Regions from separate parts of the Streptomyces sp. NPDC059785 genome, predicted to be linked through region 1. Evidence: riboswitches for the same ligand, from Rfam matches in the RefSeq annotation. Region 1 holds a riboswitch; the other holds the start of a gene.
The links. A riboswitch is a leader RNA that binds a small molecule or an ion and turns the genes downstream of it on or off. The one in region 1 is predicted to bind glycine.
Positions count from the first base shown of each region.

Region 1 (9,868 bases):
CAGCTGACCGGCCGTCAGCGGCTGGTGAACGGGCTGTGGCCGCCGCGGGTGACGCGGGCCCAACTCATCGTCGCCCTGCTGCTGTTCGGGCTCGGTTTCGGGCTCGCCGTGCAGGTGGCCTCCAACAGCGACGGGGACAGCGCGCTGCGAGGCGCACGCCAGGAGGATCTCGTACGCATCCTCGATGAACTCGACGACCGTACTCAGCGTCTTGAGGACGAGAAGCAAGGTCTCGAGGACCAGCGCACCGAGCTGCGCAACAGCTCCAACCAGGCCGAGGAGGCCCGCAAGCAGACCGCCGAGCGGGAGAAGCAACTCGGCATCCTGGCGGGCACGGTGGCGGCGCAGGGTCCCGGCATCACGCTGACGATCACGGACACGAAGGGGACGGTCGAGGCGGACATGCTGCTCGACGCCATCCAGGAGCTGCGCGCGGCCGGAGCGGAGGCGATCCAGGTCAATGGGGTGCGTGTGGTCGCCGACACTTATCTGACCGACTCGGGCAGCGGAGTGAGCGTCGACGGGAACAAGATCACCCAGCCCTATCGTTTCAAGGTCATCGGCAAGCCGCAGGACCTGGAGCCGGCGCTCAACATCCCCGGAGGTGTGGTGCAGACGCTGGAGAAGGAGCAGGCCACCGTGGAGGTGGACCGCTCGACGAAGATCATTGTGGATGCCTTGCGAGCGGCGAAGCGCCCTGACTACGCTCGGTCGTCCTCCCAGTGAACCGGGGGCGCATGGGGGCCGCCGGGCAAGGGCATGAGCTTGCGGGGGGTCGACGCACCGATTGGGTGGTGCGTGGTGGAAACTGTCAGGTGGCTACGGACGTTGTGATGATGTCCGGGTCGGCCGGTGTGAGCAATCAGGGTTCGTCCTGCCCCACGGGCGGGTCTGTTTCGGTCAAGGGGAATCGCCCGTGAAGTTGTTTGGGAAGTTGTTCGGCAAGAGCGCACGAGACGGCGGCGACAGCGCCACCGCCCGGCATCGTGCGCCGCGCTCCGCGGAAGCGGAGGGGCAGGCCGGTGAGCGGCCGCTGTTCCGGGATCAGGTCGTTGGTCCGGGTGGTGACATTTCCGGTGGTCAGGGCGCGCCGTCTGTTGACCCTGCCGCTTCCGGCCGCATAGGTTTCCAGGATCCGTCGACCTCAGGTGCGGGTGGAGGGTACGCCTCCGATCCGTACGCGTCCCATGCCCCTGGGGGGCAGCCGCGGCAGGAGGATCCGTCCATGTCGGCCCTGGTGTGTACGAGGTGCGGCAACAGCAACGCGGAGAACAGCCGCTTCTGCTCCAACTGCGGTGCGCCGCTGCGGGGCGGCGCGGCTCCGGAGCGTCCTTCCGAGACGACCTCCACGATCTCCATCTCGGGTCTCGAGGCCTACGACGCCGAGGTGACGGGGCAGACGGCTTCGCCGGCCCTCTCCCCGGAGGCGCAGGCGGCCGTCGACGCGCTGCCGCTGGGCTCGGCGCTGCTGGTGGTGCGCCGCGGTCCGAACTCGGGCAGCCGCTTCCTGCTGGACGGCGAGCTGACCACGGCGGGGCGTCATCCGCAGAGCGACATCTTCCTCGACGACGTGACGGTGTCGCGCCGCCACGTGGAGTTCCGCCGCGCCGCGGACGGCTCGTTCACCGTCGCCGACGTCGGCAGTCTCAACGGCACGTACGTCAACCGGGAGCGGATCGACGAGGTCGCGCTGTCGAACGGTGACGAGGTGCAGATCGGTAAGTACCGGCTGGTCTTCTACGCGAGCCAGCGGGCCGTCTGAGGCCGTCTGACCCGCAAGACCCCGACAGGGGGACCCAAGGGAAGGTCCATGCTTCAAACACCGAGCGGCGGTGCCGGCAGCGGTACCGCCGCCGCGGACAGTGAGCTGCTGAGCATCGGCGCGGTGCTGAGCGCGCTGCGCGACGAATTCCCCGAAGTCACGATCTCCAAGATCAGGTTTCTGGAGTCGGAGGGGCTCGTCGAACCGCGGCGGACCCCGTCGGGTTATCGCAAGTTCAGCCTCCAGGACGTCGAGCGCCTCGGCCAGGTGCTGCGGATGCAGCGGGACCACTACCTGCCGCTGAAGGTGATCCGTGAGTATCTGGACGCCCTGGAGCGCGGTGAGGACGTCCGGCTGCCCACGCTGGGACGTCAGCGTGACGCGGGGGACGGAGAGCGCCTGAGTGAGCTCTTCGGGGAGCCCGAGGGGCCCACGGCGGCGCGGATCGGGCGTGCGGAGCTGCTCGCCGCCGCCGAGATCGGCGAGCGCGAGCTGGCCGAGTGGGAGTCGTACGGACTCGTCGCACCGCTGCCGGACGGGACGTACGACGCCGAGGTGGTGACGGTCGCCACGCTGGTGACCGAGCTCGCCAGGTTCGGGATCGAGCCACGGCATCTGCGGGCCATGAAGGCCGCCGCCGACCGGGAGGCGGGCCTCGTGGACCAGGTGGTGGCGCCCCTGCGGAGGCACCGCAATCCGCAGACCAGGGCGCATGCCGAGGCCCGTACGAAGGAGCTGGCGGGGCTCACGGTGAAGCTGCACGCCGCTCTGCTGCAGACCGCGCTGGGCGTACGGCTCCCCTGATCCGGGGCCTTTTCCAGCTGTGGATCCTCCACCCGTTTCCTGCCCGACTACCCAAACGTCCCGGGCACGGCCTAGGGTTGCTGTGTGAACGAGCTCGATGTCGTAGGTGTCCGGGTCGAAATGCCCTCCAACCAACCGATCGTGCTCCTGCGTGAAGTGGGAGGCGACCGTTACCTCCCCATCTGGATCGGGCCGGGGGAGGCGACGGCGATCGCCTTCGCCCAGCAGGGCATGGCCCCCGCCCGACCGCTGACCCACGACCTGTTCAAGGACGTGCTGGAGGCCGTCGGCCAGGAGCTCACCGAAGTGCGCATCACCGACCTGCGTGAAGGCGTCTTCTACGCGGAACTGGTGTTCGCCAGCGGAGTCGAGGTGAGTGCCCGTCCGTCCGACGCCATAGCGCTGGCCCTGCGTACCGGGACGCCGATCTACGGCAGCGACGGCGTGCTCGACGACGCCGGTATCGCGATCCCGGACGAGCAGGAGGACGAGGTGGAGAAGTTCCGCGAGTTCCTCGACCAGATCTCGCCCGAGGACTTCGGGACCAACAGTCAGTGATCGGCGGCGGGGCCGGCAGCGGGAGCCGGCGACCGGTGGCCGACCGTCAGTGATCCGCGAGAGAGCCGGGAGCCGGCGGCACTTGCCGGGGGCCATTGAGGCGTCGGACGGCCCGCGCCGAGAGCATTCGGCTAGCCTTTCCCCGCGGTGGGGCACGGGAAACCACTCCTAGGGTGATTATCACTCGGCGTGCCGAGTGTGGCGATCGTTGACGCACCCCTGGTGACTGCCTACCGTCGAGAAGGCAGGTCAAGGACGGAGGTCGGCGTGAGAAGCAGCGGCGACGGTACGGCTGGGGGTGCCCCCGGACGCGGTCTGGGGGAGATCGGACCGTTCCCTCCCTCAAGCTCTCGGCCCCGCTCCGGCGGGGGGTATTCCCAGCACGGCGGTGCGGTCGGCCCCGCTTCGCAGCGGCCGACGCCGGTGCCGGACGAGGGGACGGCTTCCGAGGAGATCGGTTATCGCGGTCCGACGGCGTGCGCGGCCGCGGGCATCACCTATCGCCAGCTCGACTACTGGGCCCGTACGGGACTCGTGGAGCCGAGCGTCCGGCCGGCCCACGGATCGGGCACTCAGCGTCTCTACAGTTTCCGGGACGTCGTCGTCCTGAAGATCGTCAAGCGGTTCCTGGACACCGGGGTGTCGCTACAGAACATCCGCACCACCGTCCAGCACCTGAAGGAGCGGGGCTTCCGCGACCTGGAGCGGATGACGCTGATGAGCGACGGCGCGACGGTCTACGAGTGCACGTCGCCCGACGAGGTGCACGAACTGCTCCAGGGGGGCCAGGGAATCTTCGGCATCGCCGTGGGCGTGGTCTGGCGCGACGTGGAAGGCGCCCTGTCGCAACTGCACGGCGAGCGCGTCGACACCGGCGAGACGCTGGTGCGGCACAACCCCGCGGACGAGCTGGCCCGGCGGCGCAACAGAGCGGTCTGAGACGCGGGGCACGGCATTGTCAGTGGCGTAGGGCAGCATCGGAGATGTGAGAACCGCGCCCACGATCCTGCATCTCGACATGGATGCCTTCTACGCCTCGGCGGAGCAGGCGGCCAAGCCGAGCCTGCGCGGCAAGGCCGTCGTCGTGGGCGGGCTCGGACCGCGCGGTGTGGTCGCCACCGCGTCGTACGAGGCGCGCGTGTTCGGGGTGCATTCGGCGATGCCCATGGCGCAGGCCCGCCGGCTCGCCCCCAACGCCGCGTATCTGGTGCCGCGCTTCGGGCTCTACAAGGAGATCAGTGAGCAGGTGATGGGGCTGCTGCGGGCGCTGTCGCCGCTGGTGGAGCCGTTGAGCCTGGACGAGGCGTTCGTCGATCTCGAGGCCGGCGGGGTGGCCTGGGACGAGAGATCGGCGCGGCTGGTGGGGGTCAAGCTGCGCGCCGACATCCGGGCCGTCACGGGGCTGACCGGATCGGTGGGGCTCGCCGCGTCGAAGATGCTCGCCAAGATCGCCTCCGAGGAGGCGAAGCCCGACGGTCTCGTCCTGATCGAGCCGGGCACCGAGCGGGCGCTGCTCGGGCCCATGCCGGTACGGACGCTGCCGGGCGTGGGACCCGCGACGGGGGACCATCTGCGCCGGGCCGGGATCACCACGGTCGCGGAGATCGCCGAGGCGGGCGAGGACGAGCTCGTGCGGCTGCTGGGAAAGGCGCACGGGCACGCGCTGTACGCCATGGCGCTGGCGCACGACGAGCGGCCCGTGGTGGCCGAGCGGGAGACCAAGTCGGTCTCCGTCGAGGACACCTACGACGTGGACATCCACGACCGGGTGCGGGTGGGCACGGAGGTGCAGCGGCTCGCGGACCGGTGCGTGCAGCGGCTGCGGGCCGCCGGGCGGTCGGGTCGGACCGTGGTGCTCAAGGTCCGGCGCTACGACTTCTCGACGCTGACCAGGTCGGAGACGTTGCGGGGGCCCACGGACGATCCCGCGGTGGTACGGGAGGCCGCCGCGCGGCTGCTTGAGCCGGTGGACACGACCGGCGGGGTGCGGCTGCTGGGCGTGGGGGTCACGGGGCTCGCCGACTACACGCAGGAGGACCTGTTCGCACAGGCGCTGGCCGCCGCGGGGGAGCCGCCGGGGCGGGAGACCGGGGAGGCCGGTGACGCGGGGGAGACCTCGGAAGCGGCGGAGGTGGCGGAGGGTTCGGTCACGCCGCGGGAGCCCGCCGTGCCGTCGGTGGCGCCGGTGCCGCCCGCCGAGCGGCGCTGGCCCGCGGGTCACGATGTATGCCACGCCGAGCACGGGCACGGGTGGGTGCAGGGCAGCGGCCTCGGCCGGGTGACGGTGCGCTTCGAGACGCCGTACTCGGCCCCGGGCCGGGTCCGCACGTTCCGGACCGACGACCCGGAACTGACACCGGTGGATCCGCTGCCGCTGGTGGCGGGGGCTGAAGGGGAGACGGAGGCGGCGGAGGGGGACGTGCGGGCGTGACCGGGAGGGCGGCTCGCGTCGAGGTGGCGGACGGGGGAGAAGAGCAGGCGGACGGGGGCCGGGGCGGGTGCGATCCGCGCGGAGGTGACGGAGGGGGTGTGTGGGCGTAACCGGCCAAAGAGGCCCGTGTGAAGGCCGGGAGCCGGAAGCGGCGAGCGGGGCAGGCCGACGGGGCCCAGGGTGGATGAGATCCGTACGGAGGTCACGGAGGTGGCCTGCGACGTGGCGGAGGGGGCCTGCGGGAGCTGCGGGAGTGCAGTGGCAGGGGCGGCTCGCGTGAGGCGGCGGACGGGAAGAGCGGGACGGGGAGAGGAGCGGGCGGACGAGTCCGGGGTCGGTGCGATCCGCACGGAAGTGATGCGATCCGCACGGAAGTGATGGAGGGGGACGTGGGGAGGAGTCAGGGGATGTCCCGGGGGGCCTCCGGGGTTGCGACGTGACCGAAGTCGTGGTGGGCGGGTGTGGGGGAGGGCGGGGATGCCAGGTCGAGGCCGTAGTGGTGGTAGAGCTGGAGTTCCTGCTCGGGGGAGAGGTGGCGGCCGACGCCGAAGTCGGGGGCGTCCCTGATGAGGGCGCGGTCGAAGGGGACCCGGAGGGCGCCCTCGATCACTTCGCTGGGCTCCAGCGGGACGAAGGCGTCCCGGCTGAACAGGCCCGTACGTATCGCCGCCCACTCCGGCACCCCGGTCGCGTCGTCGAGATACACCTCGTCGACGGTGCCGAGCCTGGTGCCTTCGCGGTCGAACGCCTTGCGGCCGATCAGGTTGCGCGGATCGATGTCGGTCTGCACGGGCCCTCCTCCTGGTCGCGGCTCAACCATGGGCACTACGGTCGCAACTCGTCCGTAAGCCGTAAGCACTACGAAAGAGCACTTTCGGGGAGGCGGCCACTCGAAAGCCCGTACGTTGTGTGCGCTGGTAGGCTGGCAAATGGCTGCTGACCCCGTGCGGGAGAGTCCTCCGAAGTCTGAAAGTCGAAGTCGAAGCGGAAGTCGACGTCGTCGGAGGCGCCGAAGGAGCAAATCCTCCCCGGAATCTCTCAGGCACACGTACCGCACGGACGAGGTCACTCTGGAAAGCAGGGCGGGGGTCGACGGTCTCCGCTCTCACCGACGGTGAAAGCCGGAGCACCCTCGGGTGGGTCCGGTGAAGCTCTCAGGTCGAGATGACAGAGGGGGAGGCCGTCGGGGTACCCGCGCCGTGGTGCCCCTCGCAGGTCGCGTCAGACCAGGAGGCCTCCCGCAATGACCGCCCACCGTATTCCGCTCTCCCGGCTCGAGCAGGGCATACCGTTCGAACAGCGCCACATCGGCCCCGACCACGAGGCGCGCGCGAAGATGCTCGCCCTGGTCGGATACGGATCACTGGACGAGCTGACGGCCGCCGCGGTCCCGGACGTCATCAAGAACACCGAGGCCCTGGAACTGCCCGGCGCGCGCACCGAGGCCGAGGTCCTCGCCGAGCTGCGTTCCCTGGCCGATCGCAACCAGGTTCTCGACTCCATGATCGGCCTGGGCTACTACGGGACGTTCACCCCGCCCGTCATCATGCGCAACGTCATGGAGAACCCGGCCTGGTACACCGCGTACACGCCGTACCAGCCGGAGATCTCGCAGGGCCGGCTCGAGGCGCTGCTCAACTTCCAGACCATGGTCGCCGAGCTGACCGGGCTGCCGACCTCCGGCGCCTCGCTGCTGGACGAGGGCACCGCCGCCGCCGAGGCCATGTCCCTGTCGCGGCGGATGGGCCGGAACAAGAAGGGCCTGTTCCTGATCGACGCCGACGCGCTGCCGCAGACCGTCGCCGTCATCCGCACCCGCGCCGAACCGACCGGTGTCGAGGTCGTCGTCGCCGACCTGAGCGAGGGCATCCCGGCCGAGATCGCCGAGCGCGAGATCAACGGCGTACTGCTCCAGTACCCGGGCGCCTCCGGTGCCGTACGCGATCTGAAGCCCGTCATCGAGCAGGCGCACGAGCTGGGCGCGATGGTCACCGTCGCCGCCGACCTGCTCGCGCTGACCCTGCTGACCTCGCCCGGTGACCTCGGCGCCGACATCGCGGTCGGTACGACGCAGCGCTTCGGTGTGCCGATGGGCTTCGGCGGGCCGCACGCCGGATACATGGCGGTGCGCGAGAAGTTCGCGCGCAGCCTGCCGGGCCGGCTCGTGGGCGTCTCCGTCGACGCGGACGGACACAAGGCGTACCGGCTCGCCCTGCAAACCCGTGAGCAGCACATCCGCCGCGAGAAGGCCACCAGCAACATCTGTACGGCGCAGGTGCTGCTCGCCGTGATGGCCGGCATGTACGCCGTCTACCACGGGCCCGAGGGGCTGCGGACGATCGCGCGGCGCACGCACCGGTACGCCACGATCCTCGCGGAGGGGCTGACGGTGGGCGGGGCCGAGGTCGTGCACGGCGCCTACTTCGACACGCTGACCGTGCGGGTGCCCGGACGGGCCGCCGCGGTCGTCGCCGCCGCGCGCGAAGGAGCGGTCAACCTGCACCTCGTCGACGCCGACCACGTGTCGATCGCCTGCGACGAGACCACGACGCGCCGGCAGCTCGCCGCCGTCTGGACCGCGTTCGGCGTCGGGGGCGACATCGAGGCGCTGGACGCGTCGGCCGCCGACACGCTGCCCGAGTCGCTGCTGCGCACCGACGACTACCTGACGCACCCGGTCTTCCACCAGCACCGTTCGGAGACGGCGATGCTGCGCTACCTGCGCCGGCTGTCCGACCGTGACTACGCGCTCGACCGCGGCATGATCCCGCTGGGCTCCTGCACGATGAAGCTCAACGCGACCACGGAGATGGAGCCGGTCACCTGGCCCGAGTTCGGCGCGCTGCACCCCTTCGCGCCCGCCGGACAGGCGCAGGGCTACCTGACGCTCATCCGTGAGCTGGAGGAGCGGCTCGCCGAGGTCACCGGGTACGACAAGGTGTCGTTGCAGCCCAACGCCGGTTCGCAGGGCGAGCTGGCCGGACTGCTCGCCGTCCGCGGCTACCACCGCGCCAACGGCGACGAGCAGCGCACGGTCTGCCTCATCCCGTCCTCCGCGCACGGCACCAACGCGGCGAGCGCCGTGATGGCCGGGATGAAGGTCGTCGTCGTGAAGACCGCCGGGGACGGCGAGATCGACGTCGAGGACCTGCGGGCGAAGATCGAGCAGCACCGCGACGAACTCGCCGTGCTGATGATCACGTACCCCTCGACGCACGGCGTCTTCGAGGAGCACGTCGCCGGCATCTGCGCGCAGGTGCACGAGGCGGGCGGCCAGGTGTACGTCGACGGCGCCAACCTCAACGCGCTCGTGGGGCTCGCCAAGCCGGGCCACTTCGGCGGCGACGTCTCGCATCTGAACCTGCACAAAACGTTCTGCATCCCGCACGGCGGCGGCGGTCCCGGCGTCGGCCCGGTCGGCGTGCGCGCGCACCTGGCGCCGTACCTGCCGAACCACCCGTTGCAGCCCGCCGCCGGTCCGAAGACGGGCGTCGGTCCGATCTCGGCCGCGCCGTGGGGCTCCGCGGGCATCCTGCCGATCTCGTGGTCGTACGTGCGGATGATGGGCGGCGAGGGGCTGAAGCGGGCCACGCAGGTGGCGGTGCTGTCGGCGAACTACATCGCCAAGCGCCTCGAGCCGCACTTCCCGGTGCTGTACACCGGGCCCGGCGGGCTCGTCGCGCACGAGTGCATCATCGACCTGCGCCCGCTCACCAAGGCGACTGGGGTCAGCGTCGACGACGTGGCCAAGCGGCTGATCGACTACGGCTTCCACGCGCCGACGATGTCGTTCCCGGTGGCCGGCACGCTGATGATCGAGCCGACCGAGTCCGAGGACCTGAGCGAACTCGACCGGTTCTGCGAGGCGATGATCGCCATCCGCGCGGAGATCGAGAAGGTCGGCGCCGGCCAGTGGCCCGCGGACGACAATCCGCTGCGCGGTGCCCCGCACACCGCCGCCGCGCTGGGCGGTGACTGGGAGCACGCCTACAGCCGCGAGGAGGCCGTCTTCCCGGCGGGAGTCTCGGCCGCCGACAAGTACTGGCCGCCGGTGCGCCGCATCGACCAGGCGTACGGCGACCGGAACCTGGTCTGCTCCTGCCCGCCGCTGGACGCGTACGCCGAGTAGCGGCCGCCGCCGGACATGCGTCGGGGCCGGTTCGGAGCGTCTGCTCCGGGCCGGCCCCTCATGTGTACGGTGTGCACCGGGCGGCTGTGGCAGCCGCCCGGTCGGTGGCTCAGGCGGCCGTCATCACCTGGTCCGGGCCCAGCGGGCGGTGCGGGGCGATGATCCGGCCGTCCGGCAGGAGCTC
Region 1 is NZ_JBHWHV010000001.1:5,227-15,094, forward strand. Features, by position in the region: gene ACFV6E_RS00030 (DUF881 domain-containing protein) at 1-726, shown strand, start outside; gene ACFV6E_RS00035 (FHA domain-containing protein) at 788-1,762, shown strand; gene ACFV6E_RS00040 (MerR family transcriptional regulator) at 1,811-2,566, shown strand; gene ACFV6E_RS00045 (bifunctional nuclease family protein) at 2,651-3,124, shown strand; gene ACFV6E_RS00050 (MerR family transcriptional regulator) at 3,392-4,063, shown strand; gene ACFV6E_RS00055 (DNA polymerase IV) at 4,110-5,555, shown strand; gene ACFV6E_RS00060 (PRC-barrel domain-containing protein) at 5,956-6,345, opposite strand; glycine riboswitch at 6,493-6,619, shown strand; gene gcvP (aminomethyl-transferring glycine dehydrogenase) at 6,799-9,684, shown strand; gene ACFV6E_RS00070 (DUF5999 family protein) at 9,794-9,868, opposite strand, start outside.

Region 2 (9,868 bases), on a different contig from region 1:
AAGGGCAGGGGGGTGCGCCAGGCGATCAGGCGCCGCTGCGCCTCGGTGGGATGGTCGGCGTACCGGTCGGCCTGCGCCTCCGCGGCGGTCAGGTCGGCGCCCTCGCGTTTGGCCTCGATCACGCCGACGAGCTTGCGCTCCACGTACAGGGCGTAGTCGGCGCGGCCGGTGGCCGTGGTCGTCTCGCGGACGGCGACGCCGCTGCCGCGCCGGTCGCCTTGTACGTAGAGGTTGAGGCTGCCGCCCGCGTCCTGGACGCTCCAGCCCGCCTCGGCGAGCATCTCGTCCAGGCGGGTGCGGACCTGCGCCTCGGTGAGGGGCTCGCGGGCCGCCTGCTCGGCATTCTCCAGGAGGCGCGCGCTCGGCGACGGCCTCGGACGCGGCGGCGGGGCTGGTGACCTGCTCACGCAGCAGTCGGGCGTCGGCCGCAGACTGGGCCTGCTGGAGCGCCGCGAGCTGATCATGCATGGCGGCGACCTGGCGGGCCAGGTCCTCACGCTCCGCCGCGGCTTCGGCAAGCTCCCGCTCCGCCGCGAGGCGGGCGGTCTGCTCCGCCTGCGCCTGGGACGCCTGGCCCTCGTAGGTGAGGCGGGCCTCCTCCAGAGTGCGCCGGGTCTCCTCCACCTGCGTGCGCAGGGCGGTGTTCTGTGCGGCCGGTGTGCGTGCCGGGTCCGGCGGGACGAAGGTTCGCTGTTCGCGTACGCCGCTGATCAGGCGGTGGTACCAGACGCCGAGCCGATGACAGGTCCGCAGGGCACGGAAGGCGTCGTCCGGGTCGTCGTAGTCGTCGTGGTTGGCCTTGTTGCCCAGGACGCGGACCTCGTGGAAGGCGGGCCCCACGTCGCCGTGCAGGTAGCCCTCCCTGCCCAGGGCGGCCAGGCGTTCGACCTGCTTGCTCCGGTGAACTGGACGCGGCCCCGGCGTACCAGGTCGGAGGCGAGGGCCTCACCGAACTGTCGGGACTTGATCAGCGAGGTGTTCGGGTCGGTGAAGACGTTGGCCTAGGCGCCCGACCCGTAGGCGACGAGCAGCGGCAGATGGTCGTACAGGAAGCCGAAGTTGCGTGAGGTGCGGGCGAGTTCGGCGAGTCTGGGGTCCGGCGTCTGTGCCGCGCCACCTGCGCTCATCAGAGAGGTACCGCTTTTCCTGGTGTGCTGCCGTATGAATGGGGTGCACCGGGCTGTGTGAGTGCCGTGAAGGGATCATCGAGCCTATCGCCGGGGGCCATTCGTGCGCCAGGACTTTCGCCGCCGCCGGTTCCGCAACACCCGGTGGAGGCCGAGGGCCAGAGGCACCGGCGTCGAGCCGGGCGGACGGTGGCGGCCGGCCCCACGGTCGGTGGCCGTGCTCACGGCTTGCCGATGTCCACAGCCCATACTCCCGTCCCGTCGTACGCCTCCGGAGTCGCGGTCAGTACCTGGCCCTCGCCCTGGCCGGCCGCCGACGCGTAGACCGCGTGGGCGTGCCGCCAGTCGACGCCCGCGGCGGTCGCCTGTTCCACGGAGGCGGCCCCCGCGAAGTCGAGGGGCAGGAACTCCAGTCCGGGAAGCGCCCCCGTGTGCGCCACCGCACCAGGAAGCTCCATGCCTGCCGCGAACAGACACAAGGCGGGGACGTGCGCGCGTTGAAGCGGATCGTCGACCTCGACCACAGCCAGGCCGGACAGCAGACGGTGTCCCCTGCACAGGGCGACCACCGCGGTGTGGTCCAGGATGATCACCGGCGCTCTCCCCGGCGGCCCGCGGCGATCTCCGCGCGCCAGGCCTGTGCCTCGCGTACGTCCTCATCGGTCAGCTCTGGCCGCAGGTTCGCGCGGACGTACGCGATCGCCCGAGCCGTCCGCTCGGCCCGTTCAGCCTCGGTGGGAGTCGCCGCGACAACGCTTTCCACATACGCGCGGGTACTGAGTCCGCGCTCTTCGGCCAGAGTGCGAAGACGATCTCTTATGCCTTCGTCGATCTTGATAGTGGTGTCAGCCATGATGCGAGAATACCAATGAATACATCGGTCGGCGGTCCCCTTCAGGGGAGTGCGAAGCGCGCCAAGTGGCACGAGGCGTACCCGTCTCCGGGTAGCGGGCTCTCCACGGACTTGGCCGTTCAGGCGTGGTTTAGCAAGAGCCCATTTCATGGGGACTCGCCAGGGACTCGCAAGTCTGGTCCGGGGAGTTTCCAGGGACCTAACACTCGATGATGTTCACCGCCAGCCCGCCCCGCGCCGTCTCCTTGTACTTCACCGACATGTCCGCGCCGGTGTCCTTCATGGTCTTGATGACCTTGTCGAGGGACACCTTGTGGGAGCCGTCGCCGCGCATCGCCATCCTCGCGGCCGTCACCGCCTTCACCGCCGCCATGCCGTTGCGCTCGATGCACGGGATCTGCACCAGGCCGCCGACCGGATCGCAGGTCAGCCCGAGGTTGTGCTCCATGCCGATCTCGGCGGCGTTCTCCACCTGCTCCGGGCTGCCGCCCAGCACCTCGGCGAGCGCGCCCGCCGCCATCGAGCAGGCGGAGCCGACCTCGCCCTGGCAGCCGACCTCGGCGCCGGAGATGGAGGCGTTCTCCTTGAAGAGCATGCCAATGGCCCCGGCGGCCAGCAGAAAGCGGATGACGCCCCCCTCGTCGGCGCCGGGCACGAAGTTCACGTAGTAGTGCAGCACCGCGGGGATGATGCCGGCCGCGCCGTTGGTCGGGGCGGTGACCACCCGGCCGCCGGCCGCGTTCTCCTCGTTCACGGCCATCGCGTAGAGGGTGATCCACTCCATGGCGTGGGCGAGCGGGTCGCCCTCGGCGCGGAGCTGGCGGGCCGAGACGGCGGCGCGGCGGCGCACCCGAAGACCGCCCGGCAGGATGCCCTCGCGGGACAGGCCGCGCGACACGCAGCCCCGCATCACCCGCCAGATCTCCAGCAGCCCCTCGCGGATCTCCTCCTCGGTGCGCCAGGCGCGCTCGTTCTCCAGCATCAGCGCGGAGATCGACAGGCCCGTCTCCCGGGTCAGCCGCAGCAGCTCGTCACCGGTGCGGAAGGGGTACTTCAGCACCGTGTCGTCCAGTTTGATGCGGTCGGCGCCCACCGCGTCCTCGTCGACCACGAAGCCGCCGCCGACCGAGTAGTACGTCTTGGACAGCAGCTCGGTGCCGTCGGCGCCGTACGCCCACAGGGTCATGCCGTTCGCGTGGTAGGGCAGCGCCTTGCGGCGGTGCAGCACCAGGTCGTCGTCGAAGGAGAAGGCGATCTCGTGCTCGCCGAGCAGCCGCAGCCGGCCGCCGGCGCGGATCGCCTCCACCCGGTCGTCCGCCGTCTCCACCTCCACCGTGCGCGGCGAGGCGCCCTCCAGGCCGAGCAGCACCGCCTTGGGGGTGCCGTGGCCGTGGCCGGTCGCGCCCAGCGAGCCGTACAGCTCGGCGCGGACCGCGGCCGTGGGCTGAAGGAGCCCTTCGCCTCGCAGCCGCCGGGCGAACATGCGGGCCGCGCGCATCGGGCCCACGGTGTGGGAGCTGGAGGGGCCTATGCCGATCGAGAACAGGTCGAAGACCGAGATGGCCACGGTGGACTCCTAAACGTTTCGGCAGACGCCGTTGTCGGCCGACGGATGGTGCGGGGGTGCGGGGGGTGGTGCCTGGGGCGGGCGGACGCAAGGAACGGGGCACCGCGCCGGCTCGGGCATGTGCGCGATGCCCCGTACGTCCGTATGGAGGGTTTCGTACGTCTCAAAGCGTACGAAAACTCTTCCGGCCCGCGAAAATGCCGTGCATCACTTCAGGCCGGGGTACAGCGGGTGCCTGTCCGCGAGTGCGGACACCCGGGCCTTGAGGCTCTCCGCGTCGTACGACGGCTTCAGTGCCTCGGCGATGATGTCGGCGACCTCGGCGAAGTCCTCGGCCCCGAAGCCGCGGGTGGCCAGGGCGGGCGTGCCGATACGGAGCCCGGAGGTGACCATCGGCGGGCGCGGGTCGTTCGGGATCGCGTTGCGGTTGACCGTGATGCCGACCTCGTGGAGGCGGTCCTCGGCCTGCTGTCCGTCCAGCTCGCTGTCGCGCAGGTCGACCAGGACCAGGTGCACGTCCGTGCCGCCGGACAGGACGTCGACGCCGACGGCCTTGACATCGTCGCGGACCAGCCGCTCGGCCAGGATGCGCGCCCCGTCCAGGGTGCGCCGCTGGCGCTCCTTGAAGTCGTCGGAGGCGGCGACCTTGAAGGCGACGGCCTTGGCGGCGACCACGTGCTCCAGCGGACCGCCCTGCTGACCGGGGAAGACCGCGGAGTTGATCTTCTTCGCCAGCTCGGCGGTGGACAGGATCACGCCACCGCGCGGACCGCCCAGCGTCTTGTGGGTGGTCGTGGTGACGACGTGGGCGTGCGGCACCGGGTTGGGGTGCAGGCCCGCGGCGACCAGACCGGCGAAGTGCGCCATGTCGACCATCAGGTACGCGCCGACCTCGTCCGCGATCCGGCGGAAGGCGGCGAAGTCGAGCTGCCGCGGGTACGCGGACCAGCCGGCCACGATCAGCTTGGGCTTCGACTCCTTGGCCAGGCGCTCGACCTCGGCCATGTCGACCTGCCCGGTCTCCTCGTCGACGTGGTACGCGACCACGTTGTAGAGCTTGCCAGAGAAGTTGATCTTCATGCCGTGGGTCAGGTGCCCGCCGTGCGCGAGGTTCAGGCCCATGATCGTGTCGCCCGGCTTGAGCAGCGCGAACATCGCGGCGGCGTTGGCCTGCGCGCCCGAGTGCGGCTGCACGTTGGCGTGCTCGGCGCCGAAGAGCGCCTTGACCCGGTCGATGGCGAGTCGCTCGACCACGTCGACGTGCTCGCAGCCGCCGTAGTAGCGGCGGCCCGGGTAGCCCTCGGCGTACTTGTTGGTCAGGACCGAGCCCTGGGCCTCCATGACCGCGACCGGCGCGAAGTTCTCGGAGGCGATCATCTCCAGGGTGGACTGCTGGCGGTGCAGCTCGGCGTCGACGGCGGCGGCGACGTCCGGGTCCAGCTCGTGCAGGGGCGTGTTGAGAAGTGACATCGGGGGTCGGTCCTTAGCTGCCGGAGAACTCGGTGTACTCGTCCGCGGAGAGCAGATCCGCCGGCTCGTCCGAGACGCGGACCCTGAACAGCCAGCCGCCCTCGAAGGGGGCGGAATTCACCAGCGACGGGTCGTCCACCACGTCCTGGTTGGTCTCCGTGACCTCACCGGTGACCGGCGAGTACAGGTCGCTGACCGACTTGGTCGACTCCAGCTCGCCGCAGGTCTCGCCCGCGGTCACCGTGGCACCGACCTCCGGGAGCTGGACGAACACGACATCGCCGAGCGCGTTGGCCGCGTGCTCCGTGATGCCGACCGTCGACACGCCGTCCTCGGCGCCCGACAGCCACTCGTGCTCCTTGCTGTAACGCAGCTTCTGGGGGTTGCTCATGGCTTGAATTCTCCTGTACGCGGGGGACTGCTGGGGAACGTGCCGGTGTGTACCGGCCCACTGCGAAGAGGCGGCCGTACTGCTCACGGACCGCTTCCGGACTACTTCCGGCGCTTGTAGAACGGCAGCGCCACGACCTCGTACGGCTCGTGGGTGCCCCGGATGTCCACGCCGACGCCCTGCGTGCCGGGGGCGGCGTGCGCGGCGTCGACGTACGCCATCGCGACCGGCCGGCCCAGCGTCGGGGACGGCGCGCCGGAGGTGACCTCGCCGATCACGGTCCCGCCCGCGACCACCTGGTAGCCCGCGCGCGGGACCCGGCGGCCCTCGGCGACGAGGCCGACCAGCACCCGCGGCGGGTTCTCCTGCGCCTTGGCGGCGGCCTCGGCGAGCGCCGCGCGCCCCACGAAGTCGCCGTCCTTGTCGAACTTCACGACCCGGCCGAGACCGGCGTCGAAGGGGGTGAGCGACGTCGTCAGCTCGTGCCCGTACAGCGGCATGCCCGCCTCCAGGCGCAGCGTGTCGCGGCAGGACAGGCCGCAGGGGACGAGCCCGGCCTGCGCGCCCGCCTCGGTCAGCGCCTGCCACAGCCGCTCCGCGTCGGCGGGAGCGGCGAACAGCTCGAAGCCGTCCTCGCCCGTGTAGCCGGTGCGGGCGATCAGCGCGGGCACACCGGCGACGGTGCCGGGCAGGCCCGCGTAGTACTTCAGGCCGTCGAGGTCGGCGTCCGTGAGTGAGGCGAGGATGCCCGGGGACTCGGGACCCTGGACGGCGAGCAGGGCGTAGGCGTCGCGGTCGTCGCGCACCTCGGCGTCGAAGCCCGCGGCGCGCTCGGTCAGCGCGTCCAGGACCACCTGGGCGTTGGAGGCGTTGGCGACGACCATGTAGTGCGGGGCGGCCCCGGCGTCACCGAGCCGGTAGACGATCAGGTCGTCCAGGATGCCGCCGTCCTCGCGGCAGATCATCGTGTAGCGGGCCCGGCCCGCGCCGACCGAGGAGATGTTGCCGACCAGGGCGAAGTCGAGGAGCCTGGCCGCGTCGGGCCCGGTGACGGTGATCTCGCCCATGTGGGAGAGGTCGAAGAGGCCGGCCCGGGAGCGCACCGCGAGGTGCTCGTCGCGCTCGGAGCCGTAGCGCAGCGGCATGTCCCAGCCGGCGAAGTCGGTCATCGTCGCGCCGAGCGAGCGGTGCAGCGCGTCCAGGGCGGTGTGACGGGGGGCGTTACTGCTCATCGGTGGGGCTCCCAAGGCGTGACGGCGAGGTCGTTCCTCCCCATCTGTCATCGGAACCTGAGAGGTTCGTCGTGACTCCCGGGCACCGGCTGACCGGCACTTCCGTGATCATGACTTGCACCTTGGGTGGAGCCGCCGGTCGGCGGCCCGCTTTTCAGATGTGCCTCGCCCGCGCGGTATGTGGGGCCTGAGAGATTCAAGGGAGGGACTTGCTCCTTCGGCGCCCTGAGGACGGTGCCCCGGGGACTCTCCCGCGCGGATTCAAGCGGCCGGTATGCAGTTGGCGGGCACATCATCGCACGCATCCGTGAAACACGTGAGGGGCGGTCCCTGTGTGGCCCGCACAGTGTCCTGTAACGGGCCTGTGGCAGGACACGGACGGAAACAGGAGACCCGCGCATTACCTTCTCTTTACACTCGACGGGGATGGGACTCCGGACCCAAGGGGAGGACGATCACGGTGAACAGGACCACGGCGTACGCGACGGGCCCGGGCCTCGCACTGCCCGAGCAGCCCGGTGTCCCGGCCCGGGAGGCGTGCGCAGCGCTGCCCCGGGCCGTCGTCCGCGATCTGCGCGAGCGCGGCGGCCGCAGCCCGCACGGCCTCTCCTTCGGCGCCGCCGACCTCGTCGTGGTCACCGGTCTGCCGGGCAGCGGCAAGTCGACCCTGATGCGCCGGGCCGTACGCGGCCCGCGCGTCGACTCCCAGGACACCCGCGACCGCTGGGACACCCGGCTCCCGGGCTTCCTGCCGTACGGGGTCTACCGCCCCCTCGTCCGGGTCGCGCACTACGCCGGGCTGCGCCGCGCCCTGCGCTCGGGCACCGGAGTCGTCGTGCACGACTGCGGCACCCAGAGCTGGGTGCGCCGCTGGCTCGCCCGCGAGGCCCGGCGCCGCGGCGGCACCCTGCACCTGCTCCTCCTCGACGTCGCACCCGGCACCGCCCTCGACGGCCAGCGCGAGCGCGGCCGCGGCGTCACGCGCTACGCCTTCCTGCGCCACCGCCGCGCGGCCGGCCGGCTGCTGCGCGCGGTGGAGCGGGGCACCCTGCCGGCGGGCTGCGGCTCGGCGGTCCTGATCGACCGGGACGCGGCCGACGTGCTGCGCCGGATCGACTTCGGCGGCTGAGATCGCGTGCACGGACCCCGGCCGGGCGCCGGTGCCGGGTGGCCGGTGAAGGGCCCCGGTGGCGCCTCACCCGTTAGGGTTTCCAGCCGGAACAGCGGTTCACAGCAGGCGGTAGACAGATGGACATCCCGGCACAGGCGCACCCGCACTCCCATTCGCACGGCGGATGGCCCGGCAACGAACTGGAGGAGGTGCTCTCCGCGTCCCTCGGAGTGCCCTCGGCCGGCGGCCGGATCGTCGAGGTCCTCGGCCGCAGCTTCCTGTGGATACCCCTGCCGAACGGCGGCGGCCCGCACAGCGGCCCGCTCGACCTGCCCACCATGGAGATAGAGGGGCGGCCCTACGTCCCCGTCTTCAGCTCGGAGGAGCAGTTCCGCCACGTCGTCGGCGGCCACATGGGCTGCACCGTCGCCCCCGCCGTCGAGTTCGCGCGCGGACTGCCCCCGCAGGTCGGCATCGCCGTCAACCCCGACGGCGTGGTCGGCGTACCGCTGCCGCCGCCCGCCGTCGCCGAGCTGTGCCGCACCGGGCGGACCCCGCTCGACGGGCCCGCGAGCGGCGGCCGGGTGCGGCTCTTCGAGCCGGACTGGCAGGAGGATCCGGTGGACTTCCTGACCGCCGCCTCCGAGGAGTTCGCCGGGACCGGCGTCGTGCTCACCGCCCGCCGCTGCCTGGCGAGCATCGAGGGCGACGAGCCGGTGATGTTCGTCGGCGTGGAGCTCTCCGACTGGGAGGGCCCCGCCCGTACGCTCCCGCTGGACGCGCTGGGCCGCGCCCTCGGCCGGGTCCCCGTCGACCGGCCGGTGAACCTGGTGCTCCTGGACGTCACCCAGGATCCGGTCGCCGACTGGATGCGCGCCCGGGTGCGCCCCTTCTACCAGCGGGAGTACTGACGGTGCGGGTTCCAGGGCCCGCCGGAACGGCGACACCGCGCACGCCCGTCGGGCCGTGCGTCAAGTCGCTGTCAGGAACGCCGCTTAAGCTGGTTTCATGGCTCGGTCGAGGTGTTGGCGTGATTCCGGTCGGGATGCCGTACACAGCACCTCCGGAGCAATGGGTGAGTACAACGTGACATGTTCGCGAAGGGGCGGTTGAGGGTGAGCGCGTCGGGCACGGCCGCGACCGGGCAGGTCGAGCACATGCTGCGCCAGGTGACCCCGGGGCGTTACGACGCCTACGAGGCACTCCTCCGTGCGCTCGCGACGCCGTCGAACGGCCAGGTCTGGATGCTGCTCTGGCACGGCCAGGCCGGCTCCCCGGACGCCCAGTACGGAAACATGGAGGTCGACGGGTACGGCTACGCGCCCTGTGTGACCTCCGCCCAGGAGCTGTCCGCCAGCGGCTGGAACCGCAGCTACGAGGTGGTCGACGGCCTCGACGTCGCCCGCACCCTCTACCCCGACCACTACGGCCTCTGGCTGAATCCGCACGCCCCCGGCGGCGGCGTCGGCATCCCCTGGCTCGACCTGCGGCGGATCGCCACGGGCCTGGAGCGCCAGCCCGCGGGCCCGCTCAGGCTGTCCGAACCGGGCATCGAGATCCCGCAGTTCTACGCCCTGCTCACGCAGAACGCCCACCGCACCCCCGCCGTGCGCTCGCTGCGCCGCGCCTGGGTGCAGCCCTCGCTCGGGGCGCCCTACCTGGCCATCGGCCTCGACGTCTACGACACCTCGCCGCCGGCCGTCGACTCGGTGCGCGCGATGATGCAGCAGTCCATCGGCGCGGTCCCGGACGGGCTGCCCGTCTCCACCGTCGCGATGTCGGACGCGTACGACCCGGTGGCCCTGTGGATGGGGGCCAGCGCCCGGCCGTTCTACGACCGCGAGGCGCACGCCGCCCCGGCCCAGGCACCCGTCCCCGGCGGATACGGCTACCCTCAGCCACGCCCCTACTGAGCGGGACAGACCGGTGTCCCGGATTCCGCTTCATCGGAACTCGGGTGCGCACCGCGCGTGTTGGTCTGCCTCCGCACCGTGCTGACCAGCGCTTCCGTGAGCGAAAGCGCGGGTTGTCCGCTTTGGTGGTGACAGGGGGCGTTAGTGGTCCTGATGGCCACTCGTGTCCCAACTGCCCCGTGTCCGCCCCCTGTTACCCACCGT
Region 2 is NZ_JBHWHV010000035.1:56,335-66,202, reverse strand. Features, by position in the region: gene ACFV6E_RS25280 (type I restriction endonuclease) at 1-407, opposite strand, end outside; gene ACFV6E_RS25275 (hypothetical protein) at 1,002-1,127, opposite strand; gene ACFV6E_RS25270 (hypothetical protein) at 1,349-1,720, opposite strand; gene ACFV6E_RS25265 (hypothetical protein) at 1,717-1,980, opposite strand; gene ACFV6E_RS25260 (L-serine ammonia-lyase) at 2,180-3,547, opposite strand; gene glyA (serine hydroxymethyltransferase) at 3,755-5,017, opposite strand; gene gcvH (glycine cleavage system protein GcvH) at 5,031-5,408, opposite strand; gene gcvT (glycine cleavage system aminomethyltransferase GcvT) at 5,510-6,640, opposite strand; glycine riboswitch at 6,805-6,904, opposite strand; gene ACFV6E_RS25240 (AAA family ATPase) at 7,095-7,769, shown strand; gene ACFV6E_RS25235 (enhanced serine sensitivity protein SseB) at 7,889-8,662, shown strand; gene ACFV6E_RS25230 (enhanced serine sensitivity protein SseB C-terminal domain-containing protein) at 8,867-9,664, shown strand.
Region 2: it holds a riboswitch for glycine, as region 1 does, so the genes downstream of both, gcvT (glycine cleavage system aminomethyltransferase GcvT) here and gcvP (aminomethyl-transferring glycine dehydrogenase) in region 1, are expected to answer to the same signal.